4 regions of the Rubrivivax sp. JA1055 genome follow, and region 2 is predicted to be linked to each of the others. Evidence: predicted binding sites of a transcription regulator. Region 2 holds the regulator's gene; each other region holds the start of a gene.

Region 1 (7,542 bases), on a different contig from region 2:
GGAATACAGCTGCGAGAAGACCGCCAAGTACCTGCGCGAGAAGGGCCACGAGGTCGTCGTGCTGAACGCGCCGGTGGGCGTGGGCGGCACCGACGAGCTGCTGATGGCCATCAGCCGCCTGACCGGCAAGCCGGTGCCGGCCGAGTTGGAACTCGAACGCGGCCGGCTCGTCGACGCCATCGCCGACAGCCAGGCCCATCTGCACGGCAAGAAGTACGCGCTGTACGGCGACCCCGACCAGCTGATCGGCTACACCAAGTTCCTGCTCGAGCTGGGCGCCGAGCCGACCCACGTGCTGTCGACCAACGGCAACGAGGACTGGGCCGAGAAGGTGCGTGCGGTGCTCGCCGCCTCGCCCTACGGCCAGGACTGCAAGGTCTACCCGAAGCGCGACCTCTGGCACCTGCGCAGCCTGCTGTTCACCGAGCCGGTGGACTTCCTGATCGGCAACACCTACGGCAAGTACCTCGAGCGTGATGCCGGCACACCGCTGGTGCGCCTGGTGTTCCCGATCTTCGACCGCCACCACTACCACCGTTACCCCACCTGGGGCTACGAGGGCGGCATGCGGCTGCTGACGATGCTGCTCGACGAGTACTTCGAGAAGCTGGACGCCAACACCAACATCGCCGGCAAGACCGACATCTCGTTCGACATCATCCGCTGACGGCCACGGCGGGCCGGCTCGCCCCGGCCCGCCGCCCTCACGAGGAGACCCCGCGATGACCGACCCCGACCGCGACAGCCCCGTGCTCGTGCGCCTCACGCGCGACGGCCGCCGCGTCGAGGTCATCGCCGGCGCCGTCTGCCTGGACGGCCGCCCCGAAGCGCACGAGCTCGTGCCCCTCTCAGAACACCCCAACCGCAGCGCGGTGCTCGCGCTGTGCCCCGACGCCAGCCACATGGCCGGCCGGCTGGCGCTGACGCTGGCCGAGGCCTCGGTCGCGCAGGCCGCGCTGCGCCGCGCCCGGGACGGCTTCGACGGCAGCGAGGCCGCGGTGCGCGAGCGCCTGCGCCAGGCCGTCTGGCAGCGCAGCATCGTCGGCCAGGGCGTCGACGAATGATCTACGTGCTCGAGTGCCCGCCCGCCGGCACGGCACGCGCCTGGTTCGCCTACGACGCCGAGGACCTGGTCGAGCGCGTCGCCGACCGCCGCGGTCTGGCTGCCTGGGAGGTCTGGGACCGGCGCAGCCCGCGCGAACTGCTCGCGATGTGCGGCGAGCAACCCGAGGCCCCCGGCGTCGCCCAACGCCTGCCGGCGCTGTGCGCGCTCGGCGCCGAACACGGCTGGGACACGCCGCTGCACCGTTCCGACGCGCTGCTCGGCCGCGGCGTGATGACCGCCGTGGCGGTCGACACGCTGGAGGCCTGCGCCGCGACGCTGGACGCCGGCGGCTCGCCGTCCGTGATCTGGCCCGACGACACGAGCGCGATCCTGGCGTTCGAGGACGACACCCTGGCGCTGTGGCAAGGCGCCGGCTGGCGCGCACGCCACGCGCTGCGCGAACAGCTCGTCGCCACCGAGGCGCTGGCCGACGCGTGACAAAGTCCTGACGCGGTAACGGCGCTTGACGCCGGCCGCGAGCCGCGCATCATCGTCCCGAACGGGACGCCTGTCGGTCCGGTGCACCCGCCCGGGTGCAGCCGACGGCCCCCGCCGGGAAGGCGAAGACAAGGCATGCGTTTGCCATGGCGGTTCCTGATCGGGCTGCTGTGGGCCGCGGGCGCCCAGGCCCAGGGGCAGGTTTACGGGCTGGCCGGCAAGAGCACCGACGACCCCAACTACGTCGCCGCCTGGCGCGGCTGTGCCGCCGAGGCCCAGACCTGGGGCGACCGCTGCATCGCGCTCGGCGTGCGCGGCCCGGCCCGCGCACGCGCCCAGGACGCGGCCATCGTTGCCGGCCTGCAGCGCGGGCTCTCGGGCCTGGCCGTCGCGGTGACCAACTCGCGTTATCTCGGCGAGTCGGCCCTCGCGCTGGCGGCCGAACGCAGCGTGCCGGTCGTCACCTTCGAGACCGACGTCGACCCGGCGCAGCGCGCGCTGCGCCGCGTGCACATCGGCGCCGACAACGCCGACATCGGCCGCCAGCTCGCGGCCCTGGTCGCCGCACGCCGCCCGGCAGGCGGCCAGCTCTGCCTGCTCGCCGGCGACTCGCACGACGCCGCCACGGCCGCCCGCGTGACGGCGCTGCGGCGCACGCTGGCGCAGGACCCGAAACTCGCCGAAGGCGCCCGCCTGTCGGGCGAACGCGGCTGGCGCGAGGTCGCGCGCTGCCCGTGGTTCAACGGCGACGACGCGCGGCGTGCGCTGCGCCAGCTCGCCACCGCGTTCCGCGACGAGGACGCCGACGCCGTCGTGGCGCTCGGCGCCTGGCCCTTCGCCGACCCGGGCGCCTACCGCGCCGCCGTGCAGCCGCTGGCCGCGCAGGACCGGCAGCGTGTCGTCGTCGCGGCCACCGGCGCGCTCACGGCCGGGCAGAAGGCCCTGCTGGCCGACGGGCTGGTGCAGGGCTACGTGTCGGTCGACTACGAGCAGATGGGCCGCTACGCCTACCGGGCGATGAAGCGGCTGGCCACCGGCCACCCGGTGGAGCCGTCGATCCGGATCGGCGCGGTGGTGCGCCACGCGCTGTGAGCCGGCCCGCCGCGATGCCGCCGGCGATGCGCCGCCTGTCGCGTGAACTGCTGCTGCGCGTGGCCGCGGCCAGCGTCGTGCTGGTGCTGCTGGCGACGCTGGCCAACGCCTGGATCAGCCATCGCGACGAACGCGGCCGCCAGCGCGAGCAGGTGCAGGCGGTGCTCGGCGCCTACGGGCCGGCGCTCGCCAAGGCGGTCTGGGAACTCGACGACGCCTCGGTCCAGGTGCAGCTGCAGGGGCTGCGCAGCTTTCCGGCGCTGCTGTCGGCCGAGGTGCGCGGGCGCGGCATCGACGAACGCTACGCCAAGCCCGGCGCGAACCCGGTGCACGCCGGCGAGACGCTGCGCCACCCGCTGCCGGCCCCGGACGGCCAGGGCACGGTCGCGGTGCTCGAGCTGCGCCTGGACGAAGACTGGCTGAACGGCCAGGTCTGGCAGGCCTCGCGCCAGTTCGCGGCCGCGGCGCTGGTCGAGATGCTGCTGCTCGCGGCGCTGGTGTACGCGCTGGTCGCGCGCAGCGTCTCGCGGCCGCTGGAGCGGCTGCACGCCCACGTGCGCGCGCTGGACCTCAGCCGGCTGGGCGAACCGGCGCCCCGGCCGCCGGGCCCGGCCAACGAGCTGCACGCACTTGCCGACGGCATCACCGGCCTGCAGCGCGCTCTGCAGCACCAGCTGGCGCTGCAGACGCGGCAGTTCGACGAAGTGCTGCGCCGCATGGCCGACGGCGCCGGCGTCGTCGACGCCGATGGCCGCATCGTCGTCTGCAACCCGGCCTGGGCGGCGATGCTCGGCGCCGCAGGGCCCGCGCAGGCGCTCGGGCTGCCGGCCACGGCCTGGCTCGCCGAACCGTCGTGGGACACGCTCGCTGCGCGGCTGGCGCAGGCGGGCACGCTGCCCGCCGAAGACCTGTCGCTGCGCCGCGCCGACGGCGGCACGCTGGCCACCGAGGCCAGCTTCGCGGTCTTCGCACGCGCCGACGCCGGCGCGCCGGTGCGCGTGCAGCTGGTGCTGCGCGACGTCAGCGCCCGGCGCGAGACCGAACGCACGCTGGTCGCCGCACGCGAGGCCGCCGAGGCGGCGACGCGCGCCAAGAGCGACTTCCTGGCCAACATGAGCCACGAGATCCGCACGCCGATGAACGCGATCCTCGGCATGACGGCGCTGGCGCTGCGCACCGAACTCGACCCGCGCCAGCGCGACTACCTCGAGAAGACCCGCGCCGCGGCGCAGTCGCTGCTGGGCATCGTCAACGTCATCCTCGACTTCTCGAAGATCGAGGCCGGCCGGCTGGAGCTCGAGCACGACGAGTTCGAGCTCGACGCGGTGCTCGACGGCGTCGCGGCCATCGTCGCGCTGCAGGCGCACGACCGCGGCCTGGGCTTCCTGCTCGATGTGTCCGAGCAGGTGCCGCGGCGGCTGGTCGGCGACGCGCTGCGGCTGTCGCAGGTGCTGGTCAACCTGTGCGGCAACGCGGTCAAGTTCAGCGAACGCGGCGAGGTGCTCGTGCGCGTCGAGGCGCTGGACGCCGCCGACCCGCACCTGCAGCGCCTGCGTTTCGTCGTGCACGACGAAGGCATCGGCCTGTCGGCGCAGGACCTGGAACGCCTGTTCCGGCCGTTCAGCCAGGTCGACGCCTCGACGACGCGGCGCTATGGCGGCACCGGCCTGGGCCTGGCGATCAGCCGCCAGCTGGTGCAGGCGATGGGCGGGGACATCGCGGTGCGCAGCAGCCCGGGACGCGGCAGCGAGTTCGCCTTCGACGCGGTTTTCGGCCGCAGCGACCGGCCCGCCGCCGCGGCCCGGCGGGCGCCGCGTGAAGGCCTGCGCCTGCTGGCGGCCCACGCCAGTGCGCGCGCGCGCACGATCCTGGCCGCCCGGGCGGCCGAGATCGGCTGCAGCGCAGCCGCGGCGAGCTCGGGCGACGAAGCCGCCGCCGCCCTGGCCGCCGGCGCCGTCGACCTGGTGCTGCTCGACGCGGCGCTGATCGCGGCGGACGCCGGCCTGCCCGCAAGGCTGCGGGCGCTGGCCGGCCCCGCCGCGCGGCTGGTGGCGCTGGTGCCCTACGGTGCCGACGACGCCGCGCGCCCGCTGCCGGCGGGTGTCGACACGCTGCTGGCCGCGCCGGTGACGACGGCGACGCTGCTCGCGCTGCTGGAGTCGCTGTTCGGTCGCGATGCGCCGGCCCCCGGCGCGCCGCTGCCGCGGCCGCCGGCGCCGCGCCGCCTCGAAGGCCTGCGCGTGCTGCTCGCCGAGGACAACCCGGTGAACCAGGAGCTGACGCTGGAGCTGCTGCGCCAGGCCGGCGCCAGCACGGCACTGGCCGGCGACGGCCTGGAGGCCCTGGCCTGGCTGGCGCGCGAACGTTTCGACGCCGTGCTGATGGACGTGCAGATGCCGGTGCTCGACGGCCTGGAGGCCACGCGCCGGCTGCGCCGACTGCCCGGGCTGGAGGCGCTGCCGGTGATCGCGATGACCGCGCACGCGATGGCCAGCGACCGCGAGGCCTGCCTGGCCGCCGGCATGAACGACCACCTGGCCAAACCCTTCGAGCCCGACGTGCTGATCGAGCGGCTGCGGCACTGGACCGGCATCGACGCCGCGCCCGTCGTCGCGCCGGCCGCTGCGCCGGCAGCGGCAGGGGCGCACGCCGTGCTGCCGCCCACGCTGCCGGGGCTGGACAGGGCCACCGGCCTGCGTTTTGCCGCCGGCCAGCCGGCGCTGTACCGGCGCGTGCTGGAACTCTTCGCGCAGTCGCGCGCCGGCATGCCGGCGACGATTGGCGAACAGTGTCGCGGCGGCGATCTGGCCGCCGCGGCTTCGGCGCTGCACATGCTGAAGTCGGAGTCGGCGACGATCGGTGCCACCGCGCTGCGCGAGGCCACCCGCACGCTGGAAGCCGCGGTGCGCTCGGGCGAACGCGCCGCGATCGACGCCGCGCTGCCGGTCTTCGACGCCGAGCTGCGGCAGGTGCTGGACGGCCTGGCGGCGGCCTTCGGCACGCCGGCGGCCGAAACCCAGGCGTCGCGTTTGTCGTGATCCCGCCAACGCCGGCAACGCCGGCGCAGATCGCCAAGTCCTTGTCGGCGAAGGAGAAAACGCGCGGCGCACGACTGGCACCGATCGTGCAACACGGCATGGGCCGCCCACAGGAGCCCGCCGCATGTCCGCATCGCTCAACGCCAGGATCGCCCAGGTCTTCGACGAGCCCGGCTGCGACGTCAACCAGGCCAAGGGCGAGAAGGCGCGCAAGAAGGGCTGCACCAAGCAGCTGACGCCCGGTGCCGCCGCCGGCGGCTGCGCCTTCGACGGCGCCAAGATCGCGCTGCAGCCGATCGCCGACGTCGCCCACCTCGTGCACGGCCCGATCGCCTGCGAAGGCAACAGCTGGGACAACCGCCACAGCGCGAGTTCCGGCCCGCACATCTACCGCACCGGCTTCACCACCGACATCGACGAGTTCGACGTCGTCTACGGCGGCGAGAAGCGGCTGTTCAAGGCCATCCGCGAGATCGCCGAGACCGTGCGCCCGCCGGCGATCTTCGTCTACCAGACCTGCGTGCCGGCGATGATCGGCGACGACATCGAGGCCGTCTGCAAACGCGCCAGCGAACGTTTCGGCCTGCCGGTCGTGCCGGTCGACGTGCCGGGTTTCGCCGGCCCGAAGAACCTGGGCAACAAGCTCGGCGCCGAGGCGTTGCTCGACTACGTGATCGGCACCGTCGAGCCCGACGTCAGCACGCCCTACGACATCAACATCATCGGCGAGTACAACCTGTCGGGCGAGCTCTGGCAGGTCAAGCCGCTGCTGGACGCGCTGGGCGTGCGCGTGCTGGCCTGCATCACCGGCGACGGCCGCTACCGCGAGATCGCGTCGGCGCACCGGGCCAAGGCCAACATGATGGTCTGCTCGAAGTCGATGATCAACGTCGCCACGCGCATGCAGCAGCGCTGGGGCATCCCGTACTTCGAAGGCTCGTTCTACGGCATCGCCGACATGAGCCAGACGCTGCGCGACATCGCCCGGCTGCTGGTGCAGACCGGCGCGCCGGCCGACATCGTCGACCGCGCCGAGGCCCTGATCGCCGCCGAGGAGCCGCGCGCCTACGAGCGCCTGCGCGCCTACCGCGAGCGCCTGGCCGGCAAGCGTGTGCTGCTGATCACCGGCGGCGTCAAGAGCTGGTCGGTGGTCTCGGCGCTGCAGGAAGCCGGGCTGGAGATCGTCGGCACCAGCGTCAAGAAGAGCACCAAGGAAGACAAGCAGCGCATCCAGGAGATCATGGGCGACGACGCCCACATGATCGAGGACCTCGCGCCGCGCGAGATGTACCGCATGCTGCGCGAGGCGCGCGCCGACATCATGCTGTCCGGCGGCCGCAGCCAGTTCGTCGCGCTGAAGGCGCGCATGCCCTGGATGGACATCAACCAGGAGCGCCACCACGCCTTCGCCGGCTACGAGGGCATCGTGACCATGGTCGCCGAGATCGACAAGGCGATCTTCAACCCGGTCTGGCAGCAGGTGCGTGCGCCCGCGCCCTGGGAAGCCCCGGCCGTGGCGCTGGCGGCCTGAACGGGAGCGCACGATGGCCCTCGTCACCGAATCCAAGAAGTCCTGCAGCGTCAACCCGCTGAAGATGAGCGCACCGCTGGGCGCCAGCTTCGCCTTCATGGGGCTGGAGTCCTGCATGCCGCTGATGCACGGCTCGCAGGGCTGCACCTCCTTCGGCCTGGTGCTGCTGGTGCGCCACTTCAAGGAGGCGATCCCGCTGCAGACGACGGCGATGAACGAGGCGACGACCATCATGGGCGGCGACGACAACCTCGTGAAGGCGCTGCTCAACATCCGCCAGCGAGCCAAGCCCCAGGTCATCGGCATCTGCTCGACCGGGCTCACCGAGACCAAGGGCG
Region 2 (7,542 bases):
TTGCCACCTTCGCCGCGCCCCGGCGAGCCCGCGCCGGGAGCAGGGCCCAAAAGTAGAATCGGCCGATGATCCAAGCCAAGCAAGAGCTGCTGCAGGCGCTGGCCGCGGCGCTGGCCGAACTGGCCCCCGGCGCCGCCCCGGTCGCCGCGTTCGAGTCCCCCAAGCAGGCCGCCCACGGCGACCTCGCGATCACCGCCGCGATGGGGCTGGCGCGCACGCTGAAGAAGAACCCGCGTGAAGTCGGCCAGCAGCTCGTCGAGCTGCTCGGTCGCCAGCCGGCCTTCGAGCGCTGGGTGCAGGCCCTCGAGATCGCCGGCCCGGGCTTCATCAACCTGCGCCTGAAGCCGGCGGCGCGCCAGGCCGTCGTCGCCGAGGTGCTGCAAGGCGGCGAGGCCTTCGGCCGCAAGCCGGCCGGCGCCGGCAAGCTGATGGTCGAGTTCGTCTCGGCCAACCCGACCGGCCCGCTGCACGTCGGCCACGGGCGCCAGGCGGCGCTGGGCGACTCGATCTGCCGCCTGTTCGAGTCGCAGGGCTGGGACGTGACGCGCGAGTTCTATTACAACGACGCCGGCGTCCAGATCCAGAACCTGGCCACCTCGACGCGCTGCCGCCTGAAGGGCCTCAAGCCCGGCGACGACGGCTGGCCCGAGTCGGCCTACAACGGCGACTACATCGCCGACATCGCCGCCGACTTCGCCGCGAAGAAGACGGTGCACGCCGACGACCGCGCCTTCACCGCCTCGGGCGACGCCGACGACGTCGACGGCATCCGCCAGTTCGCCGTCGCCTACCTGCGCCACGAGCAGGACCTGGATCTGCAGGCCTTCGGCGTGCGCTTCGACAACTACTACCTCGAGTCCAGCCTCTACGCCGACGGCCGCGTCGAGGACACCGTGCGCCGCCTCGTCGACGCCGGCAAGACCTTCGAGGACGGCGGCGCGCTGTGGCTGCGCAGCACCGACTACGGCGACGACAAGGACCGCGTGATGCGCAAGTCCGACGGCAGCTACACCTACTTCGTGCCCGACGTCGCGTACCACATCGCCAAGTTCGAGCGCGGCTTCACCAAGGTCATCAACGTCCAGGGCAGCGACCACCACGGCACGATCGCGCGGGTGCGCGCCGGCCTGCAGGCCGCCGGCGTCGGCATCCCCGCCGGCTACCCCGACTACGTGCTGCACAAGATGGTCACCGTGATGAAGGGCGGCCAGGAGGTGAAGATCTCCAAGCGCGCCGGCAGCTACGTCACGCTGCGCGACCTGATCGACTGGACCAGCCGCGACGCGGTGCGCTACTTCCTCATCAGCCGCAAGGCCGACACCGAGTTCGTCTTCGACATCGACCTGGCGCTGAAGGCCAACGACGAGAACCCGGTCTTCTACGTCCAGTACGCGCACGCGCGCATCTGCTCGGTGCTGGCGCAGTACCAGGGCGAGACCGACTTCGCCGGCGCCGACCTGTCGCGGCTGACGGCGCCGTCGGAATACGCGCTGATGCTGCAGCTGGCGGCCTACCCGGGCATGCTCGAGCGCGCCGCGGCCGAACACGCGCCGCACGACGTCGCGTTCTACCTGCGCGACCTGGCCGCGGCCTTCCACAGCTACTACGCCAGCGAACGGTTCCTCGTCGACGACCCGGCGCTGGCCCGCGCGCGCATGGCGCTGCTGGCGGCCACCGCCCAGGTGCTGCGCAACGCGCTGGGCATGCTGGGCGTGTCGGCGCCGACCTCGATGTCGCGCGCCGCCGCCGAAGAGGTGCCGGCGTGAAGGGCCAGCGCGGCGGCTTCGCGCTCGGGCTGATCGTCGGCCTGCTCGCCGGCCTGGCGATCGCGCTGGCGGTGGCGCTGTACATCACCAAGGCGCCGGTGCCCTTCATCGACAAGGTTCCGCAGCGCACCGCCGAGCAGGACAGCGCCGAGGTCGAGCGCAACAAGCGCTGGGACCCGAACGCGCCGCTGGCCGGCAAGCAGCCGCCGCTGCCGGCGGCGGCCGCCTCGGCGCCGACGGCCGCACCGTCCGCGCCGCCGACGGCCGCGCGGACGCCCGCCAGCGCCCCGGCCGCGCAGGGTGGCTCCACCCGCGATCCGGCGGCCATCCTCGCCGGCCAGTCCACCGACCGGGCCGCTGAAGCGTTCGTGTACTTCGTGCAGACCGGCGCGTTCACGCGCACCGAGGACGCCGAGCAGGAGCGCGCCCGCCTGGCGATGCTCGGCTTCACGGCCAAGGTGAGCGAGCGCGAGCAGGCCGGCAAGACGATGTACCGGGTGCGCACGGGCCCCTACGGCACGCGCGACGACGCCGAGGCTGTCCAGGGACGGCTGCAGGCGGCGAACATCGACGCCCGGCTGGTCCGCGCCGAGAAGCCCTGAGCAGGGAACCCGGCACGGGTGCGGCCGGTCCCATGCGACGACACCGATCACTCGAAAGGAAACTCATGAAGCGGCGCGATTTCTCGATCCAACTGGCCGGTGCGGGCCTGGGCCTGGCGATGGCCGGTGGCGCCCGCGCGCAGGGCGGGCCGGTCGAGGGCACGCATTACGTGCGGCTGCAGACGCCCGCACCGACCTCGATCCCCGAGGGCAAGAAGGTCGAGGTCGTCGAGTTCTTCTGGTACGAGTGCGGCCACTGCTTCAACTTCGAGCCGCTGCTGGAGACCTGGAGCAAGCGCCTGCCGGCCGACGTCGTGTTCCGCCGCGTGCCGGTGGGCTTCACCGCGCGCCACCAGATCGCCCAGAAGATCTTCTACGCGCTCGAGGAGATGGGCCAGGTCGGCGCGGTGCACCGCAAGGTGTTCAACGCGATCCACGTGCAGGGCAAGCGCCTGCTGTCGGAGTCGGACATCATCGACTTCATGGTCGCCAACGGCCTCGACGGCAAGCGCTTCGGCGACGCCTTCCGCTCGTTCAGCGTGGCGACCAAGGCCAGCCGCGCCAAGCAGCTCGCCGACGCCTACAAGATCGACGGCGTGCCGGCGATGGGCATCCAGGGCCGGTACTACACTTCCGGCGCCCTGGCCGGCGGCCACGAGCGTGCGCTCGCGGTGGCCGACTTCCTGATCGCCCGCTCCCGCCAGGGCGCCTGAGCCCGGGCCCGCGCCGGGTCTTGATCCGGCGCATCGGCCTCGCAACGCGGGGCCCGCGAACCCTGTTCGACGGCACGAACTTGTGGCTAGAATGCTTGCAAGTTTCGTGCCGAAAATGACGCTCCGTTTCGCCCTCCTCCGCCGTGCCGCACCGCTGGTGCTGGCGCTGCTGTGCGCCGCCGCGGCCGCCGAGCGCGCCGACCGCGAGCGCCAGATGGTCGTCGAGGCCGACCGGCCGGGCTCGGTCGACCTGCAGCGCCAGCTCGTCGAGTTCAACGGCAACGTCGTCATCACCCAGGGCACGATGGTCATCCGCGCCGACCGCGTCGAGCTGCGCGAGACGGCCGACGGCTACCGCGCCGCCACCGCCATCGGCAGCGCCGGCCGCCCGGCGAGCTACCGCCAGAAGCGTGACGGCGTCGACGAGGTCGTCGAGGGCGTGGCCGACCGCATCGAGTACGACGGCCGCGCCGACACGCTGCGTTTCATCGGCAACGGCGCGGTGCGCCGGCTGCGCGGCGCGGTCGTCGCCGACGAGATCACCGGCTCGCAGATCGTCTGGGACAACACCGCCGAGACCTTCAGCGTCGCCGGCGGCGAGACGACCCGTGCCAACCCGAGCGGTCGCGTGCGCGCGGTGCTGAGCCCGCGCAGCGACAAGGCGGCCACGCCGCCGGCCGCGCCGGCCTCGGCCGCGCCGCTGGCGCCGGCGCGCTCGCTCGGGGGCCAGCGCTGATGGAAACCGCCGTCGCGGGCAGCCGGCTCGAAGCCGAGAACCTGCAGAAGAGCTACGGCCAGCGGCGCGTCGTCAAGGACGTGCACCTGTCGGTGGCCGCCGGCGAGGTCGTCGGCCTGCTCGGCCCCAACGGCGCCGGCAAGACCACCACCTTCTACATGGTCGTCGGCTTGGTGCGTGCCGACGCCGGCCAGATCCGCATCGACGGCCGCCCGGTCGAGCGCCTGCCGATCCACCAGCGATCGCGCCTGGGGCTGTCGTACCTGCCGCAGGAAGCGTCGATCTTCCGCAAGCTGACCGTCGAGGAGAACATCCGCGCCGTGCTCGAGCTGCAGCAGGGCCCGGACGGCCGGCCGCTGAAGCCGGCGCAGATCCAGGAGCTGCTGGACAAGCTGCTGCACGACCTGTCGATCGAGAAGCTGCGCGACTCGCCGGCGCCGGCGCTGTCCGGCGGCGAGCGCCGCCGCGTCGAGATCGCCCGGTCGCTGGCCACGCAGCCGCGTTTCATCCTGCTCGACGAGCCCTTTGCCGGCGTCGACCCGATCGCCGTCATCGAGATCCAGCGCATCATCGCCTTCCTCAAGTCGCGCGGCATCGGGGTGCTGATCACCGACCACAACGTGCGCGAGACGCTGGGCATCTGCGACCGCGCCTACATCATCAGCGAGGGCAGCGTGCTCACCGAAGGCACGCCGCAGGCGATCGTCGAGAACGCCGAGGTGCGCAAGGTCTACCTCGGCGAGCATTTCAAGATGTGACGCGCGGCCGATGAAGCCCTCCCTCCAAGTCCGCCTGTCGCAGCATCTGGCGCTGACGCCGCAGCTGCAGCAGTCGATCCGGCTGCTGCAGCTGTCGACGCTGGAGCGGCACCAGGAAGTCGAGCAGATGCTCGAGCAGAACCCGTTCCTGGAGATGGACGAGGACGCGGCGACACCGTTCGACGCGCCGGCCGAACGTGCCACCGTCGACCGCGTCGCCGAGCGTGACGACGGCGACGGTGCCGCCGAGCCGGCACCGGCCGAGGTCGACGCCGCCGAGTTCGGCACCACCGAACGCGACGACTGGGAGAACGGCACCGAGCGCGACGACTTCGACGGCATCCGCGAGACCCCGGCCGCGGCAGCGCCCGAAGGCGACGACGACCTCGACCCGCAGGAGCGCCGCGCCAGCGCCGGCACGCTGCAGGACCACCTGCGGCGCCAGATCGCCGGCATGCGGCTGTCGGCCGAGGACGCTGCGGCACTGCACGTGCTGATCGAGTCGCTGGACGACGACGGCTACCTCGCCGACCCGCTGGAGGACATCGCCGCGCGCCTGGCCGACATGCTGGACCTGGACGACGAGGAGCAGCGCGAGGCCCTGGCCGACCGCCTGCAGTGCGCGCTGCGCTGGCTGCAGAGCCTGGAGCCGACCGGCGTCGGCGCACGTTCGCTGTCCGAGTGCCTGGTGCTGCAACTGCGCACGACGCCGCGCTGCGAGGCGCGCGAGGTCGCGATCCGCATCTGCGAGCACTCGCTGGAGCTGCTGGCGCGGCGCGACGTGAAGAAGCTGACCGCCGCCACCGGCGCCGGCGAGGACCTGCTGCGCCAGGCGCAGGCACTGATCGTCGCCTGCGAGCCCAAGCCGGGGCGGCCGTTCGCGCCGGCCGAGTCGAACATCATCGTGCCCGACGTCATCGTCCAGAAGTCGGGGCGCGGCTTCAAGGTGCTGCTGAACCCGGACGTGATGCCCAAGCTGCGCATCAACGACCTCTACGCCCAGGCGATCCGCGGCCAGCGCAACGGCGCCGGCGGGCTGTCGTCGCGGCTGCAGGAGGCGCGCTGGTTCATGAAGAACATCCAGCAGCGTTTCGACACCATCCTGCGTGTGTCCAAGGCCATCGTCGAGCGCCAGAAGGGTTTCTTCACCCACGGCGCGATCGCGATGAAGCCGCTGGTGCTGCGCGAGATCGCCGACGAGCTGGGCCTGCACGAGAGCACGATCTCGCGCGTGACGACGGCCAAGTACATGGCCACGCCGCAGGGCACCTTCGAGCTGAAGTACTTCTTCGGCAGCTCGCTGAACACCGAGGCCGGCGGCAACGCGTCGAGCACCGCTGTGAGGGCGCTGATCCAGCAGCTCGTCTCGGCCGAGGACGCCAGCAAGCCGCTGTCGGACAGCCAGCTGTCGCAGATGCTCGAGGAGCAGGGCATCCAGGTCGCGCGCCGCACCGTCGCCAAGTACCGCGAGGCGCTGAAGATCGCGCCGGCCTCGCTGCGCCGGGCGATCTGACGCGACCACAGCCCAGGGTCAGGTCCCGCAGGACCTGACCCCGTCCTCCGCCGCGACGCGCCGCCGCCGCAGCTGAGGCAGCCCGGGCAGCCCGGGGTCAGGTCTTGCGAGACCTGACCCCGTCCTCCCGTCCTCCTGACCCCGTCCTCCGCGTCCTCCGCCACAACGCGCCGCCGCCGCCGCAGCTGGACTACAGTCCAGCGCTTTCGTCCGTCGCGCCGCCGTCATGACCGTCTCCCTGTTCCTTCCCTGCGCCGGTGGCGTCGAGCCGCTGCTGGCCGACGAGGCCGCCCGCATCACCGGCTGCCGCACCGAGGCCGTGCGCGGCGGCGTCTTCGTCGACGGCGACGCCCGCGCCGCGATGGCGCTGAACCTGGAAAGCCGGCTCGCCCAGCGTGTGCTGTGGCCGCTGATCGACGGCCCCTACCGCGACGAGCACGAGCTCTACGAACTCGCGCGCCGCGTGCGCTGGGACGACTGGATCACGCCGCGCCAGACGCTGCGTGTCGACGTCGCGGCGCAGCGTTCGCCGCTGAAGAGCCTGAACTTCGCGACGCTGCGCGTGAAGGACGCCGTCTGCGACCAGCTGCGCGAAACGAGCGGCGAACGCCCCAGCGTCGACACCCGCCACCCCGACCTGTCGCTGCAGCTGTACGTCGGCCCCGAGCACGCGACGCTGTACGCCGACACCTCGGGCGAGGCGCTGTTCAAGCGCGGCTGGCGCGACGAACGCGCCGGTGGCGTCAAGGGCGAGGCGCCGCTGAAGGAGACGCTGGCCGCGGCGATGCTGGCCGCCGCCGGCTGGCAGGGCCGCGAGGAGGACGGCGCGCTGCTCGACCCCTGCTGCGGCGCCGGCACGATCGCCATCGAGGCCGCGCAGATCGCCTGCGGCATCGCCCCGGGCATCAAGCGCCGTTTCGCCTTCGAGCGCCTGCTGCCCTTCCGCGACCAGCTCGGTGCCTGGCGCGAGCTGCAGCAGGCCGCGCGCGAACGTGTGCACGCGCCTGCGGTCGAGGTCTTCGCCGGCGACGTGAGCTTTCGCATGACCGACTTCGCGGCGCGCAATGCCGCCAACGCCGGCGTCGGCCAGGCCATCGCCTTCAAGACTGCCGACGCGCTGCAGCGCCCGGCGCCGGCCGAACGCGGCACGCTGATGCTCAACCCGCCGTACGGCGAGCGCATCGCGCCCAAGGGCAGCGGCAGCGCCCGCGGCGACGCGCCCGGCGGCGCGCGTGAAGGCTTCGACGGCGGCGGCTCGTCGGCCGAGTTCTTCGGCGCGCTGGCCGCGCACTGGAAACGCCGCTACGCCGGCTGGACGGCCTGGGTGCTGAGCCCGGAGATGAAGCTGCCGTCGCTGATGCGGCTGAAGGAGAGCCGGCGCGTGCCGATGTGGAACGGGCCCATCGAATGCCGGCTGTTCCGCTTCGACATGGTTGCCGGGTCCAACAAGGAGG
Region 3 (7,542 bases), on a different contig from region 2:
TCTCATCCCCGAAGCCGTGGCCACCGAGTGCCTGGCCAGCGCGAAGGCGCTGCAGGGGCACGTGCTGGCCTGGCTGAAGGCGCATCGGCCGGACCTGCTGTCGGGCTGAATACCGGGCTGCGCGTCTTCAGCTGCCCCGCAGCACGCTGAACTCCCGGAACAGCCGCGCCGGCAGCGGCCGCTGCAGCCGCCAGGTGATGCTCATCGGTCGGCTGCCCTCGGCGCCGTCGAGGGTGACGGGGCCGCAGGCGCGGTAGGGCTCGCCCTTGTGCGCCCGCACGAAGAGCTGGAAGCGCCAGCCGTTGTGCGCGCTCTCCAGGTAGCGCCGTCCGGCCGGTGTGTCGGGGCCGGCGCTGTTTTGCGACTGCCAGTGGAAACGCTCGGCGCTGATGGCGTAGTCGCGGTAGGCGATGCGGTCGTGGAAGCCCTCGCTCTTGTCGAGCGTCACGAACAGCAGCTCGGTCCGGCGCTCGGCCAGGGCCAGCACTCCGGCCTGGAAGGGCACGCGACGCTCGGCGCTCAGCCAGCCCACGGCGGTCAGGATCTCGCGGATGCCGTAGCGGGCGTGCAGCACCAGCGGCGTGTCGTCCAGGCCCGGCAGCGGCACGGCGGGCCGTGCGTTCGAGGCTTCCAGCCAGCCGCCGAGCTCGGCCAGTTCCTCGAGCACCGGCGCATGTGCCGCCAGGCGGGCGAGGAAGGTGGCGGCGTCGCCTTTCTGTTCGTGGCGGCCGTCGACCTGGTAGGCCAGCATCTGCAGCAAGGCCCGGTCGCTTGCGTCGAGCGCGTGGCGGGTGGCGTGCAGCGCGGGCAGGCGGCCGAGCAGCGTCAGCCGGGCCGGGTCGTCGATGTGCAGCAGGTCGGCCGCGCGCCGGCTGAGGTAGTCCTCCTCGGGGCCGGGCTCGCACACCAGAAGCCCGGCCTCGCGCTTCAGCGCGGTCCAGCCGCTGCGTGTGCCACCGGTGCCGGCGCGGTACACGTCTTCCAGTTCCAGCGCCTGGTCGCTCAGGAAGTTGGCCAGGCGCACGGCGCTGCGGCCGCGCAGCGCGGCGTAGGCCTGCAGCTCGGTCTTCAGTCGCCTCCAGCTCTGCTGCGTGAGCGTGCGCAGGCTGCCCAGCACCTGCTCTCGCGTCTGCTTCTGCAGGTGGATGTGGCAACCCGGCGGCAGGCTGCCGAAGCCGTGCTCCACGGCGTCGGCCAGCTCGCGCCGCGTCAGCCCGGTGATGCCCGACAGCAGCCGGTCGAAGCGGAAGTCGGCGCGGTGCTGGCCGACGAAGTCCAGCACCAGGCAGCTGTCCTTCCTCGGCGCCAGGCGCAGCCCGCGGCCCAGCTGCTGCTGGAACAGCACCGGACTCTGCGTCGGGCGCAGCAGCAGCAGGGTGTCGACCGTCGGCAGGTCCACGCCTTCGTTGTAGAGGTCCACGGTCACGAGGGCGCAGAGCTCGCCGCTGGCCAGCCGCTGCGGTGCGCGGCGGCGTTCGTCGCCCGGGGTGCTGCCGACGACGCAGGCCGCCGGCAGCCCGGCGCGGTTGAGCCGCTCGGTCATGAACTCGGCGTGCGCCACCGAGACGCAGAACACCAGCGCCCGGGACTGCCGGGGCTCGGACGCGAGCCGCATCCACTCCTTGACGACCAGCCTCGCGCGAAGGTCGTTGGCGGTGACGAGCTTGTCGATCGCGTCGCGTTCGCCAGGCAGGTCCCAGGGCACCGACGAGAAGTCGGTCTCGTCGTCGCAGGCGTAGTACTCGAACGGGGCGAGCAGCTGCAGGTCCAGTGCGTGCCACAGGCGCAGCTCCACCGCGGGGCTGCCGTCGGGGCGGTGGTCGAAGTAAGGCGCGAGCGGCTTGCCGTCGCTGCGCTCGGGCGTGGCGGTGAGGCCCAGCAGGACGGCCGGGCGGACCGTGCGCACGAAGGCGTCGAAGCGCTCGGCGGCCAGGCGATGGCACTCGTCGACCACCACGGTGTGCCAGTGCGCGGCGCCCGCCGTGGCGACGAGATCGCGGCTGCTGACGCTGTCGATCGTGGCGAACAGGTGGTCCAGCTGCCCGGGCTCGTGCGTGCCGCAGAGCAGGTCGCCGAACTCGGGGTCGCGCAGCACCTCGCGGTAGGTGCGCAGCGCCTGGCGCAGGATCTCCTCGCGGTGCGCCACGAACAGCAGCCGAGGCCGCCCGCCCAGGCGCTCGCAGCTGGCGCGGTAGTCGAACGCGGCGACCACCGTCTTGCCGGTGCCGGTGGCGGCCACCAGCAGGTTGCGCTGGCGGCCGTGCGCGCGTTCGGCCACCAGCTGCTCCAGCATCTCCTGCTGGTAGCTCTTGGGCTGCAGGTCGAAGAAGCCGACGGCCACCGGGCCGCCATCGCCCGGCCCGGCGCCCGACTCGCGCCGCAGCGCCGCGGCGAGGGCCTGGCGGTGCGTGGCGTCGTCGGGGTCGTAGCGGCGGAACTCGTTGTCCGACCACAGCGTCTCGAAGTGCGCCTCGGCGCGCGTGAACAAGGCGGCCTGCCCGCGCTGGGTGAGCTTGACGGTCCACTCCAGGCCGCCCGTCAGCGCCGCGCCGCTGAGGTTGGCGCTGCCGATGTAGGCCGAGCCGAAGCCGCTGGCGCGGTGGAACATCCAGGCCTTGGCATGCAGCCGCGTGCGGCGGCCGTCCAGTGACACGCGGACGTCGCAGCCCGGCAGGCGTGCCAACTCGTCGAGCGCGCGCAGCTCCGTGGCTCCGGTGTAGGTGGTGGTGAGGATGCGGATGCGCGGCCCGGGCGCGCCGGCGTCGCCGCCGCGGGCGGTGATCTGCTGCAGCACGTCCTGCAGCTTGCGCACGCCCGATACGGTGATGAAGCTGACCAGGATGTCGACCCGGTCGCTGGATGCCAGCTCGCGGCGCAGTTCCTGCAGCAGCGACGGCGAGCCCTTGCCGGCGGTGAACAGCCACGGCATGGCCAGACCGAGCTCGGGCGGTGTCGGGCGGGTCGGCGAGCGGTGCACGGCGCGCAGCAGCCGCGCTGGCGGCGCCAGCAGGTCGACAGCGGCGGCCGCGCCTCGGCTGGTGTTGCCCTGCAGCCGCTCGCGCAGCCAGATCAGCAGCTCGTTGACCAGCCCCAGCTGGCGTGTCGCCGCGTCTTCGCCGTCGCCGGGCAGTTCCTCCAGCAGGGCGGCGAGCTGCCGGACCAGGGCATCGGCCACGAGTTCGGCCGCATTCCCGGCCAGCGGCAGGACCTGATGCCGCGCGCCCGGGTCGGCGGCGAGCAGGCGCTCCAGGCGCTCGGTGAGCAGCAGGTCGTACAGGCCGGAGGGCAGGAGTCCCGGCGTCATCGGCCGGCACCCGGCCCGCGCAGGCCCGCGCCGATCTCCATCAGGGGCATCGTCGTGTTCTCGCTGAGCGTTCTCGGCGGCAGGTTGTACCAGGACGCCGGCCCGCCCGGTCGGCACGCTCGCGCGGGACCGGCCGCATCCGGCCTGTCGGCATCCTTGACACCGACCGGTTCGCAGCCTCGGCCCGCGGCCCCGCCGCTGCGGACAAACCCTTGTCACACCGGCGAAATCTGCCGCCCCGAGGTGGAGTGGCATGTCACGTGCTTTTGATGCAGGAAATCACGTTTGACACCGTCATGAACATCTTGCGCTGCACCTTGTCCGCTCTCGCCACCGTCGCCTGCGCTTCCGCGATCGCCGCGCCGGTCACGCCGACCTACGACCGCTTCGGCACGCTGCCGGGTGCCACCTTCGGCGGCAGCGGCATCCCGAACAACGCCGTGGCGGTGAAGGAATTCGAGAACGGCCTGACGCTCGGCCTGACCGCGCATCAGCGTTACGTCGGGCCGAACCTCGCCAACGACGGCGCCGGGACCTTCTTCGCGCCGGACGGGGTGTCGCAACAGTCGCCGTCGCCGGCGAACCCGTATGCGCTGTGGAACTTCGCGTACTACGTCAGCGGCCTGGACACCACCAGCTACTCGGTGCAGTTGCTGATCGACCGCGATCCGGCGGCCGGCACCGACCAGGCGGCGCACATCGGCGGCGCGTTCTCGGCGCTGCCGCTGATCCAGGACTCGTGGAACCTCGGCATGGACTTCCTCGAGGTGGGCAAGGCCTTCGACGCGTTCGCCGCCGGCGAGTACACGTTCGCCCTGGTCGCCTACTCCGCGGCCGGTGCCGAGATGGGCCGCAGCGCGATCCGCGTCGTCGTCGGCGAGCCCGGCAACGACGTGCCGGAACCGGCGACGCTGGCGCTGGCCGGCTTGGCGCTGTTCGGCGTCGCCGCCGCGAACCGCCGCCGCCGTCACTGAGCCGGCTGCCGCAGCGCCCGGCACGCCGGGCGGGCCGAGCCGGCGTTGCCGCTCGGGGCGCGGGCGGATCTTCGGGGCGCATGGGGCGCGACGGCCGCGGGGCCGGTCGTTGTCGTGAACACGGCCCGCTGCGGCCGCGGGCGGCGGACAATCGCCGGCTTTCGCGTCACCCCGCCCCCGCATGAAGACCTACGACATCGAAGTGCAGCGCCTGAAGTCCCTGCGTCACGACAAGGGCCTGATCGAGATCGGCGTCGACGCGCTGGTGCTGCCGCGCCCGGCGCGCGACGAAGGCGCCGCCGGCTCCTGTCTCAGCCTGCCGGTCGACCAGGCGCGGGCGCTGATGCTGCTGCTCAAGCAGCAGTTCGCCGAGCTCGACAAGCTGCAGCCGCGCAGCCGGCGCTCGGGCCGCTGCTGAGCCGGTGTCAGAACTCAAGTATCTGCAGTGCTACCCGCCCGACCTGCTGGCTCAGGTCCAGGCGCTGATCGCCGAAGGCCGGCTCGCCGACTACGTCGCGCGCCGCCACCCCGAGCCTTCGCCGGTGCGCAACGAGCGCGAGCTCTACGACTACGTCTGCGCGCTGAAGTCGCGGTTCATGAAGAGCGCGCCGCCGCTGTCCAAGGTCGTCTTCGACCCCAAGCTGCACGTCGTCAAGAACGCGCTGGGCACGCACACCGCGGTCTCGCGTGTGCAGGGCGGGCGGCTGCAGGCCAAACGCGAGATCCGCATCGCCGCGCTGTTCAAGGAGGCGCCGGCCGACTTCCTGCGCACGATCGCCGTGCACGAGCTGGCGCACCTGAAGGAGCGCGAGCACGACAAGGCCTTCTACGCGCTGTGCCGCCACATGGAGCCCGAGTACCCGACGCTGGAGTTCGAACTGCGGCTGTGGCTGACGGCGCGCGAACTCTGAAATCCCGGCGCCGGCCGGCCCTAGCCTCGACAATCGGGGCATGACCGAATCTCCCGCCGCGCCCGCCGGCCCCGCTTTCTCCACGCTGCCGCTGTCGCCGGCCGTGCTCGCCAACCTGCAGCAGCTGGGCTACGAGTGCATGACGCCGATCCAGGCCGCGGCGCTGCCGCCGGCGCTGGCCGGGCGCGACCTCATCGCCCAGGCCAAGACCGGCAGCGGCAAGACCGCGGCCTTTTCGCTGCCGCTGCTGGCCAGGCTCGACGCCAAGCGCTTTGCCACACAGGCGCTGGTGCTCTGCCCGACGCGTGAACTCGCCGAGCAGGTCTCGCAGGAGATCCGCCGCCTGGCGCGCGCCGAAGACAACGTCAAGGTGCTGACGCTGTGCGGCGGCGCCGCGATCCGGCCGCAGCTCGCCAGCCTGGAGCACGGTGCGCACGTCGTCGTCGGCACGCCGGGGCGTGTGCTCGACCACCTGGAGCGCGGCTCGCTGGCGCTGGAGGCGCTGACCACCTTCGTGCTCGACGAAGCCGACCGCATGCTCGACATGGGCTTCGCCGAGGACATCGCCGCCGTCGCGCGCCACTGCCCGCCGCCGAGCAAACGCCAGACGCTGCTGTTCTCGGCCACCTATCCGGACGACGTCGCCAAGCTCGCCGCGCGCTACCTGCGCGACCCGCAGGAAGTGCGTCTGGCCGAAACCCACGCCGCCAGCCAGATCGTCGAACGTTTCTACGAAGTGACCGAGAGCCAGCGCCTGCACGCCGTCGGCCTGCTGCTGCAGCGTTTCCGCCCCGAGAGCACGCTGGCCTTCTGCAACACCAAGCAGCAGTGCCGCGACCTGGTGGCGGTGCTGCAGGCACAAGGCATCGTCGCGCTGGAGCTGCACGGCGACCTGGAGCAGCGCGACCGCGACCAGGTGCTGGTGCGCTTCGCCCACCGCAGCGCCAGCGTGCTGGTGGCCACCGACGTCGCTGCGCGCGGGCTGGACATCAGCAAGCTCGAAGCGGTGATCAACGTCGACATCACGCCCGAGCCCGAGGTGCACACCCACCGCATCGGCCGCACCGGGCGCGCCGGCGAGAGCGGGCTGGTGTTCAACCTCGCCAGCCTCGACGAGATGGGGCGTGTCGGCCGCATCGACGAGATGCAGGGCCGGCAGAGCGTCTGGCATCCGCTGCCCGAGCTGGAAGCGGAACTGGCCAAGGCCGGGCCGCAGCCGCCGCTGCTGCCGCCGATGGTGACGCTGCAGATCCTCGGCGGCCGCAAGGAGAAGATCCGCCGCGGCGACGTGCTGGGCGCGCTGACCAAGGACCTGGGGCTGGAGGCGGCGGCGGTCGGCAAGATCGACGTCAACGACTTCTCGACCTACGTCTCGGTGCGCCGCGACCTCGCCGAGCAGGCGCTGCGCGGCCTGGCGCGCGGCAAGGTCAAGGGCCGCACCGTCAAGGCGCGGCGGCTGTGAGCGCGGGCTTCGCCGCCCTCGGGCTGACGCCGGCGCTGCAGCGCGCCTGCGCCGAGCTCGGTTTCAGCATTCCGACGCCGGTGCAGCAGCAGGCCATCCCGCCGGCGCTCGACGGCCAGGACCTCGTCGCGCGCGCGCCCACCGGCTCGGGCAAGACCGCGGCCTACGCGCTGGCGATGCTGCATCGCTTCGACATCACGCCGCGCGAAAGCCGGCGCGTCACGCGCGCGCTGCTGCTGGTGCCGACGCGCGAACTCGCGGTGCAGGCCGGCCAGACGCTGCGCGCGATGGCGCGCGAGATGGCCGAGCCGGTGAAGGTCGCCGTCGTCTTCGGCGGCGTCTCGGTGAACCCGCAGATGATGGGCCTGCGCGGCGGCGCCGAAGTCGTCGTCGCGACGCCGGGCCGGCTGCTGGACCTGGACGAGCGCAACGCGCTGACGCTGGGCGAGGTGCAGCTGCTGGTGCTCGACGAAGCCGACCGGCTGCTCGACGACGGTTTTGCCGACGAGCTGGAGCGTGTGCTGGCGCTGCTGCCGGCCGAGCGCCAGCAGTTGCTGTTCTCGGCGACCTTCCCGCCGCCGGTGCAGGCGCTGGCCACGCGCTTGCTGCACGCGCCGGTGCAGGTGGCGGTGGACGCCGCGCCCGAGGCCGGCGGCCCCGAGATCGAGCAGCACGCGGTCGAGGTCGACACCGCGCAGCGCACGCCGCTGCTGCGCCGGCTGCTGGCCACGCACGACTGGCCGCGGGTGCTGGTCTTCGTCGCCACGCGCCACGCCAGCGAGATGGTCGCGGCCAAGCTGCAGCGCGCCGGCATCGCCGCCGCGGCGCTGCACGGCGAGCTGAGCCAGGGCGCGCGCGCACGGGTGCTGGCCGAGCTGTCGCACGGCACGC
Region 4 (7,542 bases), on a different contig from region 2:
GCGCTGCCGCTGTCGCGCGGCCACCATCTGCTGTTCACGCGCAACGCCGCACCGGCGCTGGCGAGCGCGCTGCGGCGCGCCTATGCGGCCTCGTCGTCGCGCCTGGAAAGCCAGGGCGTCACGCCGGCGGCCTACCGCACGATGATCCTGCCGTCGGGCGCGCGGCGCACGCGCGGGCCGGAGATCAGCCACGGAGCCGGCCTCGACCTCGTCCGTTCGGCGATCGCCCCGGCCAGCGAACTCGGTTTCAGCCTGGAAGGCAACGACTTCCCGACGCTGGCGATCGAACCCGCCGTGACGCCGACACGTGCCGACGCCGGCGCCTCACCGGCCGACCACCGTGCGGTCGAGCTGCTGACCGGCCTGTTCGACGCGATGCTGTCCGACCGCCGGCTGTCGCAGGACATCGCGCTGATGCTCTCGCGGCTGCAGTCGGTGGCCACGCGGCTGGTGCTGCGTGAACCGCGCACGCTGGAAGACGAGACGCACGCGCTGTGGCGCTTCGTCGACGGCCTGGCTTTCCTCGGCGACGTGCTCCCGCCCCAGGGCGACCCCGAGCGCACGCAGACCCTGCGTTTCGCCCAGGGCCTGGTCGAGCACCTGGCCGCCGACCCGGCGCCGCAGGCGCCGCTGTTCGAGTGGGCGAGCGAGCGCCTGCAGCATCAGGCGCAGCACCGCTTCGCGCACCGCTGCACCGAGGCCGCGGCGCAGATCGCCGAGTTGCAGCGGCTGGAGGAGCGGCTGTGCTCGTCGATGGCGCCGCCGTCGACGCTGGGCGGCACCCTGGACATCGCCCAGCTCGATACCGTGCCCGCCGAGCTGATGCCGGCCGACGGCCCCGGCGAGCCGCAGGACGCGCAAGCCTGGCTGCTGGCGCGCCGCCCAGGCGAGTGGCTCAACATCTTTCTGCAGGGGCGCTGGGTCAAGGCCCAGATCCTGTGGCCCGGCGAACTGGGCGAGCTCTGGCTGCTCGGCGACGCCGGCAGCAGCGAGACCTGGGCCGTGCGCCGGCGCGCGATGCAGACGCTGCATGCCGAGCGCTTGCTCGGCACGCTGAAGCCGCGATCACTGGTGCGCTCGGCCGCCAAGCGCGTGATGCGCCGGACGATCAACCTCGGCTAGGCCGCAGGCGCGATCCAGCCGCGCAGCGTCGTCGCGACATCGCCCAGGCCGCGACGCGACAGCGCCGAGAACTGCGCGACGCCGATCTCGGCGCTCTCGGTGGCGATCTCGGCCAGCACCTGCTGCGCCCCGGCGAGCGCGGCGTCGGCCTCGCGCCGGTTCAGCTTGTCGCACTTGGTCAGCACCGCCAGCAGCCGCACCTCGCCGTTGGCCACCCGCGGCGCGATCAGCGCCAGCAGCCGGCGGTCGAGGTCGGTGAAGCCCAGCCGCGAGTCGATCATCAGCACCACGCCGTGCAGCGCACGCCGCAGCTCGAGGTACTGCGCCATCACCTCCTGCCAACGCAGCTTGGCGCTGCGCTCGACGGCGGCGTAGCCGTAGCCGGGCAGGTCGGCGAACAAGGCATCCGGCGCGTCCTTCGGCCCGACCTCGAAGAGGTTGATGTGCTGCGTGCGCCCCGGCGTTCGCGACGCGAAGGCCAGGCGCCGTTGCTGCGCGAGCGTGTTGATCGCCGTGGACTTGCCGGCATTGCTGCGTCCGACGAAGGCGATCTCCGGCAGTTCGCCCTGCGGCAACTGGTCCAGGCGGCTCGCCGTCGTGAGGAATCGCGCCGTGTGCGCCCAGGCCAAAGCCGACTTTTCGGCATCGCTGGGCACATCTCGAAAGGTAGACGTCATGGGGCATTGTAAAATCCTGCGGTTTGACACCCGAACACCTGCCGACCGAGGCCCCCGCCGCATGAAGTTCGCCGTCGCCCTGACCATCGCCGCGCTCGCTGCCGGCACCGCCTTCGCCCAGGAAGCGAAGCCCGCCAAGCCGGATCTCGCCAAGGGCCAGATCACGGCGGCCACCTGCATGGCCTGCCACTCGGCAGACGGCACGCGCGGGATCCCGATCTACCCGATCCTGCAGGGCCAGCATCAGGCCTACATCGTCAAGCAGCTCACCGAGTTCAAGGCCGGCAAGCGCATGAACCCGATCATGATGGGCATGGCCGCGCCGCTGAGCCCGGAAGACATGGTCAACGTCGCCGCGTTCTTCGCCTCGAAGCCGCCGGTCAAGGGTGAAGCGACCTCCAAGGAGACGATCGCCCTGGGTCAAGCCATCTTCCGCGGCGGCATCGCCTCGAAGAAGGTCCCGGCCTGCTCGGGCTGCCACAGCCCGAACGGCGCCGGCATCCCGGCGCAGTACCCGCGCCTGGGCGGCCAGCACGTCGAGTACACGACGGCGCAGCTCAACACCTTCCGTTCCGGCGAACGCAACAACAGCGCCCAGATGACGGCCATCGCCGCCAAGCTGAGCGACGCCGAGATCAAGGCCGTGGCCGACTACATCGCCGGCCTGCACTGACCGCACGCAGCACCCAGCACGACGGGCCGGCCATTCGCCGGCCCGTTTTGTTTGGTGTGCGCCATGCCCCACGGCAGACCCGTGATCTGCGGGCACGGCCGACGCGCCGAAGCGCTTTGCGCTACCTTGCGCCGTCGTCTTTCCCCGAGTTCCCGATGCTGTACCTGAAGGACCGCGGCCACGTGCACCCGCTGGCCAGCGAGATCACCCCGCGCGAAGTCTGGCGCCAGCGGCGCACGCTGATCCAGGGCCTGGCCGCAGGTGCGGCGGCCGCGGCGCTGCCGGCGCTGGCCGCGACCGCGCGGCCGGGCCAACGCGACGCACTGCCCGGCGCACGCAGCGCGGTGCCGGGCGCGGCGACGATGGAAGCGCCGACGACCTACGGCGACGTCACGAGCTACAACAACTTCTACGAGTTCGGCACCGACAAGGCCGACCCGGCGCTGCGCGCGCAGAAGCTGCAGACCCGGCCCTGGACCGTCGTCGTCGACGGCCTCGTGAAGAAACCCGGCCGCTGGGACCTGGACACGCTGCTGAAGCTCGCGCCGATGGAAGAGCGCATCTACCGCCTGCGCTGCGTCGAAGGCTGGTCGATGGTCATCCCCTGGGTCGGCTATTCGCTGGTCGAGCTGATCCGCCGCGTCGAGCCGCTGGGCAGCGCACGCTACGTGCAGTTCGAGACGCTGGCGGACGCGAGACAGATGCCCGGGCTGCGTTCGAACATCATCCCCTGGCCCTATGTCGAGGGGCTGCGTCTGGACGAGGCGATGCACCCGCTGGCGCTGCTCGCCTTCGGCCTCTACGGCGAGCTGCTGCCGCCGCAGAACGGCGCGCCGCTGCGCCTGGTCGTGCCCTGGAAGTACGGCTTCAAGTCGGCCAAGAGCCTGGTCGCGATCCGCTTCGTCGAGCAGCCGCCGCGCAGCGCCTGGCAGCGCACGGCGCCGCAGGAGTACGGCTTCTACGCCAACGTCAACCCGACGGTCGACCATCCGCGCTGGAGCCAGGCCACCGAGCGCCGCATCGGCGAAGGCCTGTTCGCCAAGCGTAGGCCGACGCTGATGTTCAACGGCTACGAGCCGCAGGTCGGCCAGCTCTACGCCGGGCTGGACCTGAAGAAGAACTACTGAGCGTGTCCGCGCCGAACCAGCTGCTGGCCTCGCCGGCGGCCAAGCCGATCGTCTTCGTGCTCGCGCTGCTGCCGGCGGCGTGGCTGGTCTGGGGCGCCGTCGCGAACACGCTGGGCGCCAACCCGGCCGAGGCGCTGATCCGCGCCACAGGCGACTGGACACTGCGTTTCCTGTGCCTGACGCTGGCCGTGACGCCGCTGCGCCAGGCCACCGGCTGGCACGCGCTGGCGCGGCTGCGGCGTTTGCTGGGGCTCTTCACCTTCTTCTACGGCGTCGTGCACTTCCTGTGCTTCGCCTGGCTGGACATGGGCCTCGACGTCGGCGCCATCGTGCAGGACATCGCCAAACGCCCGTTCATCCTCGTCGGCACGGCGGCGCTGCTGACGATGCTGCCGCTGGCCGCGACCTCGTTCAATGCGGCGATCAAGGCGTTGGGCGGGCGGCGCTGGCAGTTGCTGCACCGCGCCGTCTACGCGACCGCCGGGCTGGCGCTGCTGCACTTCTTCTGGATGCGCTCGGGCAAACACGATTACGCCGAGGTCGCGGTCTATGCCGCGATCCTTGGCGGGCTGCTGCTCTGGCGCCTGCGCGGCGCCATCGCGCGCTCCCGCGGCCCGGCCGTCGGCTGAGCACCCCCCTTAGTCGAAGGCTCTTACAAGCGCCAGCGGCCGGCCCGGCGCACCCTCCCCAAGTCATTGTCAGAAAACGACTTTTCCCACCGAACGATGGTGGCACGACCCATGCTTCGAGCCTTTCCGGCATGACGCCGGCCCTCTGGCCGGGACGCCGCAAGAGCCAACCGAACGGGAGTCCCTCATGAAATCGGTCTTCAAAGTTCTCGCTGCAGCGGCCGCCGCCGGCGCCGTCTCGGCGGCAAGCGCCGCACCGATCGTCCTCGACTTCGAGGGCATCGCCAGCGGCGCGCCCGTCGGGAACTTCTACGCCGGACTTGGCGTGGAGTTCAGTCCGGCAACGCTCGCCATCGTCGACGCCGATGCCGGCGGCGGCGGCAACATTGCCAACGAACCGTCGCCGGACACGGTGATGTTCTTCCTGGACGCGAACAACGCCATCCTGAACTACGCGGCAGGGTTCACCACGGGCTTCTCGTTCTTCTATACCTCGTCGACCGCCGCGGTCGTCACCGTCTGGGATGACCTGAACGGCACCGGCAACATCCTGGGCACGCTGGACCTGACGGCCCAGTTCAACCAAAACTGCAGCGGCGACCCCGGCGGCAGCTTCTGCAACTGGACTGCGGTCGGGGTGGCGTTCGGAGGTGTCGCCAAGTCGATCGACTTCGGCGGCACGGCCAACCAGACCGCCTTTGACGACATCACGATCGGCTCGGCAACCCCGGGCAACGTGCCGGAACCGGCGACGCTGGCGCTGGCCGGCCTCGCGCTGGCGGGCGCCGGCTTCGCACGCCGCCGCAAAGCCTGAGCCGTCGGGACGTGATCAAGGCCGCGCAGCGCGCGGCCTTTTTCATGGGTGCCGCCTGACGGTCAAAGCCGCAGCTCGCCCCGTGCCAGCACCGGCGCCAGCGCGCGCCCGGTGTGCGTGCCGGCGGCCACCACCTGCTCCGGCGTGCCGGCGGCCACCACGCGGCCGCCCTCGCCGCCGCCTTCGGGGCCGAGGTCGAGGATCCAGTCGGCCTCGGCGATGACGTCGAGGTCGTGCTCGATGACGACGACGCTGTGGCCGCCGTCGACCAGCCGGTGCAGCACACGCGCCAGGCGTTCGACGTCGGCCATGTGCAGGCCGACCGTCGGCTCGTCGAGCACGTACAGCGTGTGCGGCAGGCGGTTGCCGCGCCGCGTGACGTCGTCGCGCACCTTGGACAGCTCGGTGACGAGCTTGATGCGCTGCGCCTCGCCGCCGGACAGCGTCGGGCTCGGCTGGCCCAGCGTCAGATAGCCCAGGCCGACGTCCTTCAGCAGCTGCAGCGGGTGGGCGATCGCCGGCATGCTGGCGAAGAAGCCGACGGCCTCGTCGACCTCCATGCGCAGCACGTCGCCGATGCTCTTGCCGCGCCAGGTGACGGCCAGCGTCTCGGCGTTGAAGCGGGCGCCGTGGCAGACGTCGCAAGGCACCTTCACGTCGGGCAGGAAGCTCATCTCGATCGTGCGCATGCCCTGGCCTTCGCAGGCCGGGCAGCGCCCGTCGCCGGTGTTGAAGCTGAAGCGGTTGGCGGCGTAGCCGCGCGCCTTGGCTTCCAGCGTCTCGGCGAAGAGCTTGCGGATCGCGTCCCAGAAGCCGATGTAGGTCGCCGGGCAGGAGCGCGGCGTCTTGCCGATCGGCGTCTGGTCGACCTCGAGCACGCGGTCGACCGGCTCGAAACCGGTCAGCCCGCTGCAGCCGACGAGGCCGTGGAAGCCGTTGGCCAGCATCGCGTCGCGCCCGGCCTTGGTCGACTTCTGCGTCACCGCGGCCTGCACGCTGGCCAGCAGCACGTCGCGCGCCAGCGTGCTCTTGCCCGAGCCGCTGACGCCGGTGACGGCGACCAGGCGCTTCAGCGGCACCGTGACGTCGACGTTCTTCAGGTTGTGCAGCGACGCGCCGCTGAGCGTCAGCGCCGGCGCGTCGGCCTCGACCGGGCGGCGCGGCTGCAGCGGGTGTCTCGGCGGCGTGGCGAGGAAACGCCCGGTCAGCGACTCGGGCGCCGCCGACAGGTCGGCCACCGTGCCCTGGGCGACGAGGCGGCCGCCGCGCACGCCGGCGCTCGGGCCGATGTCGATGATGTGCTCGGCGCGCCGGATCGTGTCCTCGTCGTGCTCGACGACGACCAGCGTGTTGCCCTGGTCGCCGAGCTTGTGCAGCGCGTCGAGCAGGATGCGGTTGTCGCGCGGGTGCAGGCCGATCGTCGGCTCGTCGAGCACGTAGCAGACGCCCTGCAGGTTGCTGCCGAGCTGCGCCGCCAGGCGGATGCGCTGCGCCTCGCCGCCCGACAGCGTCGGCGCGGCACGGTCCAGCGTCAGGTAGCCCAGGCCGACGTCCTCGAGGAACTGCAGCCGGCTGCGGATCTCGGTGACGATGTCGCGCGCGATCTCGGCGTCGCGGCCGGTGAGATCCAGCGCCTCGACCCAGGCGCGCGTCTCGCGCACCGACAGCCGGGCGATGGCGCCGATCGACTCGTCGTCGAAGGTCACCGCCAGCGCCGCCGGGTTCAGGCGCGCGCCGTGGCATTCCGGGCAGGGCTGGTCGGCCAGGCCCTCGACCTCGGGCTCCTCGGACGGGAAACTCTGCTCGCGGCCCTTGTCGCTGTCGTCGCGCACCGAGTCGTCGAAGGCCTTGCGCTGCTCGCGTGTCAGCGCCAGGCCGGTGCCGACGCAGTGCGTGCACCAGCCGTGCTTGCTGTTGTAGCTGAACATGCGCGGGTCCAGCTCGGGGTAGCTGGTGCCGCAGACCGGGCAGGCGCGTTTGGTCGAGAAGACCTTCAGCTCGCCGATGCCGCGGCCATTGCCGCCGCCGTCCATCGCCGCGGCCAGGCCATCCAGCGGGTGCAGCAGGTGCAGCACGCCCTTGCCCAGCTCCAGCGCCTTGGCCAGCAGCGTGCGCAGCTCGGCTTCGCCGGCCGGGTCGACGACCAGATCGCCGACCGGCAGCTCGATCGTGTGCTCCTTGAAGCGGTCCAGGCGCGGGAACGGCGACACCGGCACGAACTCGCCGTCGACGCGCAGATGGGTGTGGCCACGCGCCGAGGCCCACTTCGCGAGGTCGGTGTAGAGGCCCTTGCGGTTGACGACCAGCGGCGCCAGCAGCCCGACGTGCTGGCCGCGGTGGTCGCGCAGCAGCTGCGCGGCGATGCTCTCGGTGCTCTGCGCGCGCACCGGCGCGCCGTCCTTGACGCAGTGCTGCAGCCCCAGCTTCACCCACAGCAGGCGCAGGAAGTGCCACAGCTCGGTGGTCGTCGCCACCGTGCTCTTGCGGCCGCCGCGCGACA

What was found. The regulator sigma-54, encoded in region 2, starts transcription at its own class of promoters, with help from an activator protein. The targets are predictions, from matches to a motif close to TGGCANGNAANCTGCTTT.
Region 1: the regulator sigma-54 is predicted to act here: its motif matches at 5,749-5,766, upstream of nifE (nitrogenase iron-molybdenum cofactor biosynthesis protein NifE).
Region 3: the regulator sigma-54 is predicted to act here: its motif matches at 3,554-3,571, upstream of LOC65_RS00755 (PEP-CTERM sorting domain-containing protein).
Region 4: the regulator sigma-54 is predicted to act here: its motif matches at 4,329-4,346, upstream of LOC65_RS02665 (PEP-CTERM sorting domain-containing protein).

What each region holds. Positions count from the first base shown of each region.
Region 1 covers NZ_JAJKFP010000001.1:572,841-580,382, forward strand. Annotated here, with positions in the region: gene nifK (nitrogenase molybdenum-iron protein subunit beta) at 1-667, shown strand, start outside; gene LOC65_RS02495 (hypothetical protein) at 723-1,064, shown strand; gene LOC65_RS02500 (hypothetical protein) at 1,061-1,543, shown strand; gene LOC65_RS02505 (substrate-binding domain-containing protein) at 1,679-2,635, shown strand; gene LOC65_RS02510 (response regulator) at 2,632-5,673, shown strand; gene nifE (nitrogenase iron-molybdenum cofactor biosynthesis protein NifE) at 5,798-7,204, shown strand; gene nifN (nitrogenase iron-molybdenum cofactor biosynthesis protein NifN) at 7,218-7,542, shown strand, end outside.
Region 2 covers NZ_JAJKFP010000005.1:187,590-195,131, forward strand. Annotated here, with positions in the region: gene argS (arginine--tRNA ligase) at 66-1,766, shown strand; gene LOC65_RS07580 (SPOR domain-containing protein) at 1,763-2,368, shown strand; gene LOC65_RS07585 (thiol:disulfide interchange protein DsbA/DsbL) at 2,434-3,081, shown strand; gene lptA (lipopolysaccharide transport periplasmic protein LptA) at 3,197-3,817, shown strand; gene lptB (LPS export ABC transporter ATP-binding protein) at 3,817-4,575, shown strand; gene LOC65_RS07600 (RNA polymerase factor sigma-54) at 4,586-6,088, shown strand; gene LOC65_RS07605 (class I SAM-dependent RNA methyltransferase) at 6,315-7,542, shown strand, end outside.
Region 3 covers NZ_JAJKFP010000001.1:177,800-185,341, reverse strand. Annotated here, with positions in the region: gene LOC65_RS00765 (DNA-binding protein) at 1-109, shown strand, start outside; gene LOC65_RS00760 (DUF3427 domain-containing protein) at 128-3,304, opposite strand; gene LOC65_RS00755 (PEP-CTERM sorting domain-containing protein) at 3,601-4,278, shown strand; gene LOC65_RS00750 (hypothetical protein) at 4,460-4,696, shown strand; gene LOC65_RS00745 (YgjP-like metallopeptidase domain-containing protein) at 4,701-5,189, shown strand; gene dbpA (ATP-dependent RNA helicase DbpA) at 5,230-6,651, shown strand; gene LOC65_RS00735 (DEAD/DEAH box helicase) at 6,648-7,542, shown strand, end outside.
Region 4 covers NZ_JAJKFP010000001.1:600,176-607,717, forward strand. Annotated here, with positions in the region: gene LOC65_RS02640 (DUF1631 family protein) at 1-1,122, shown strand, start outside; gene yihA (ribosome biogenesis GTP-binding protein YihA/YsxC) at 1,119-1,799, opposite strand; gene LOC65_RS02650 (cytochrome c) at 1,861-2,472, shown strand; gene msrP (protein-methionine-sulfoxide reductase catalytic subunit MsrP) at 2,628-3,599, shown strand; gene LOC65_RS02660 (sulfite oxidase heme-binding subunit YedZ) at 3,602-4,228, shown strand; gene LOC65_RS02665 (PEP-CTERM sorting domain-containing protein) at 4,416-5,042, shown strand; gene uvrA (excinuclease ABC subunit UvrA) at 5,105-7,542, opposite strand, start outside.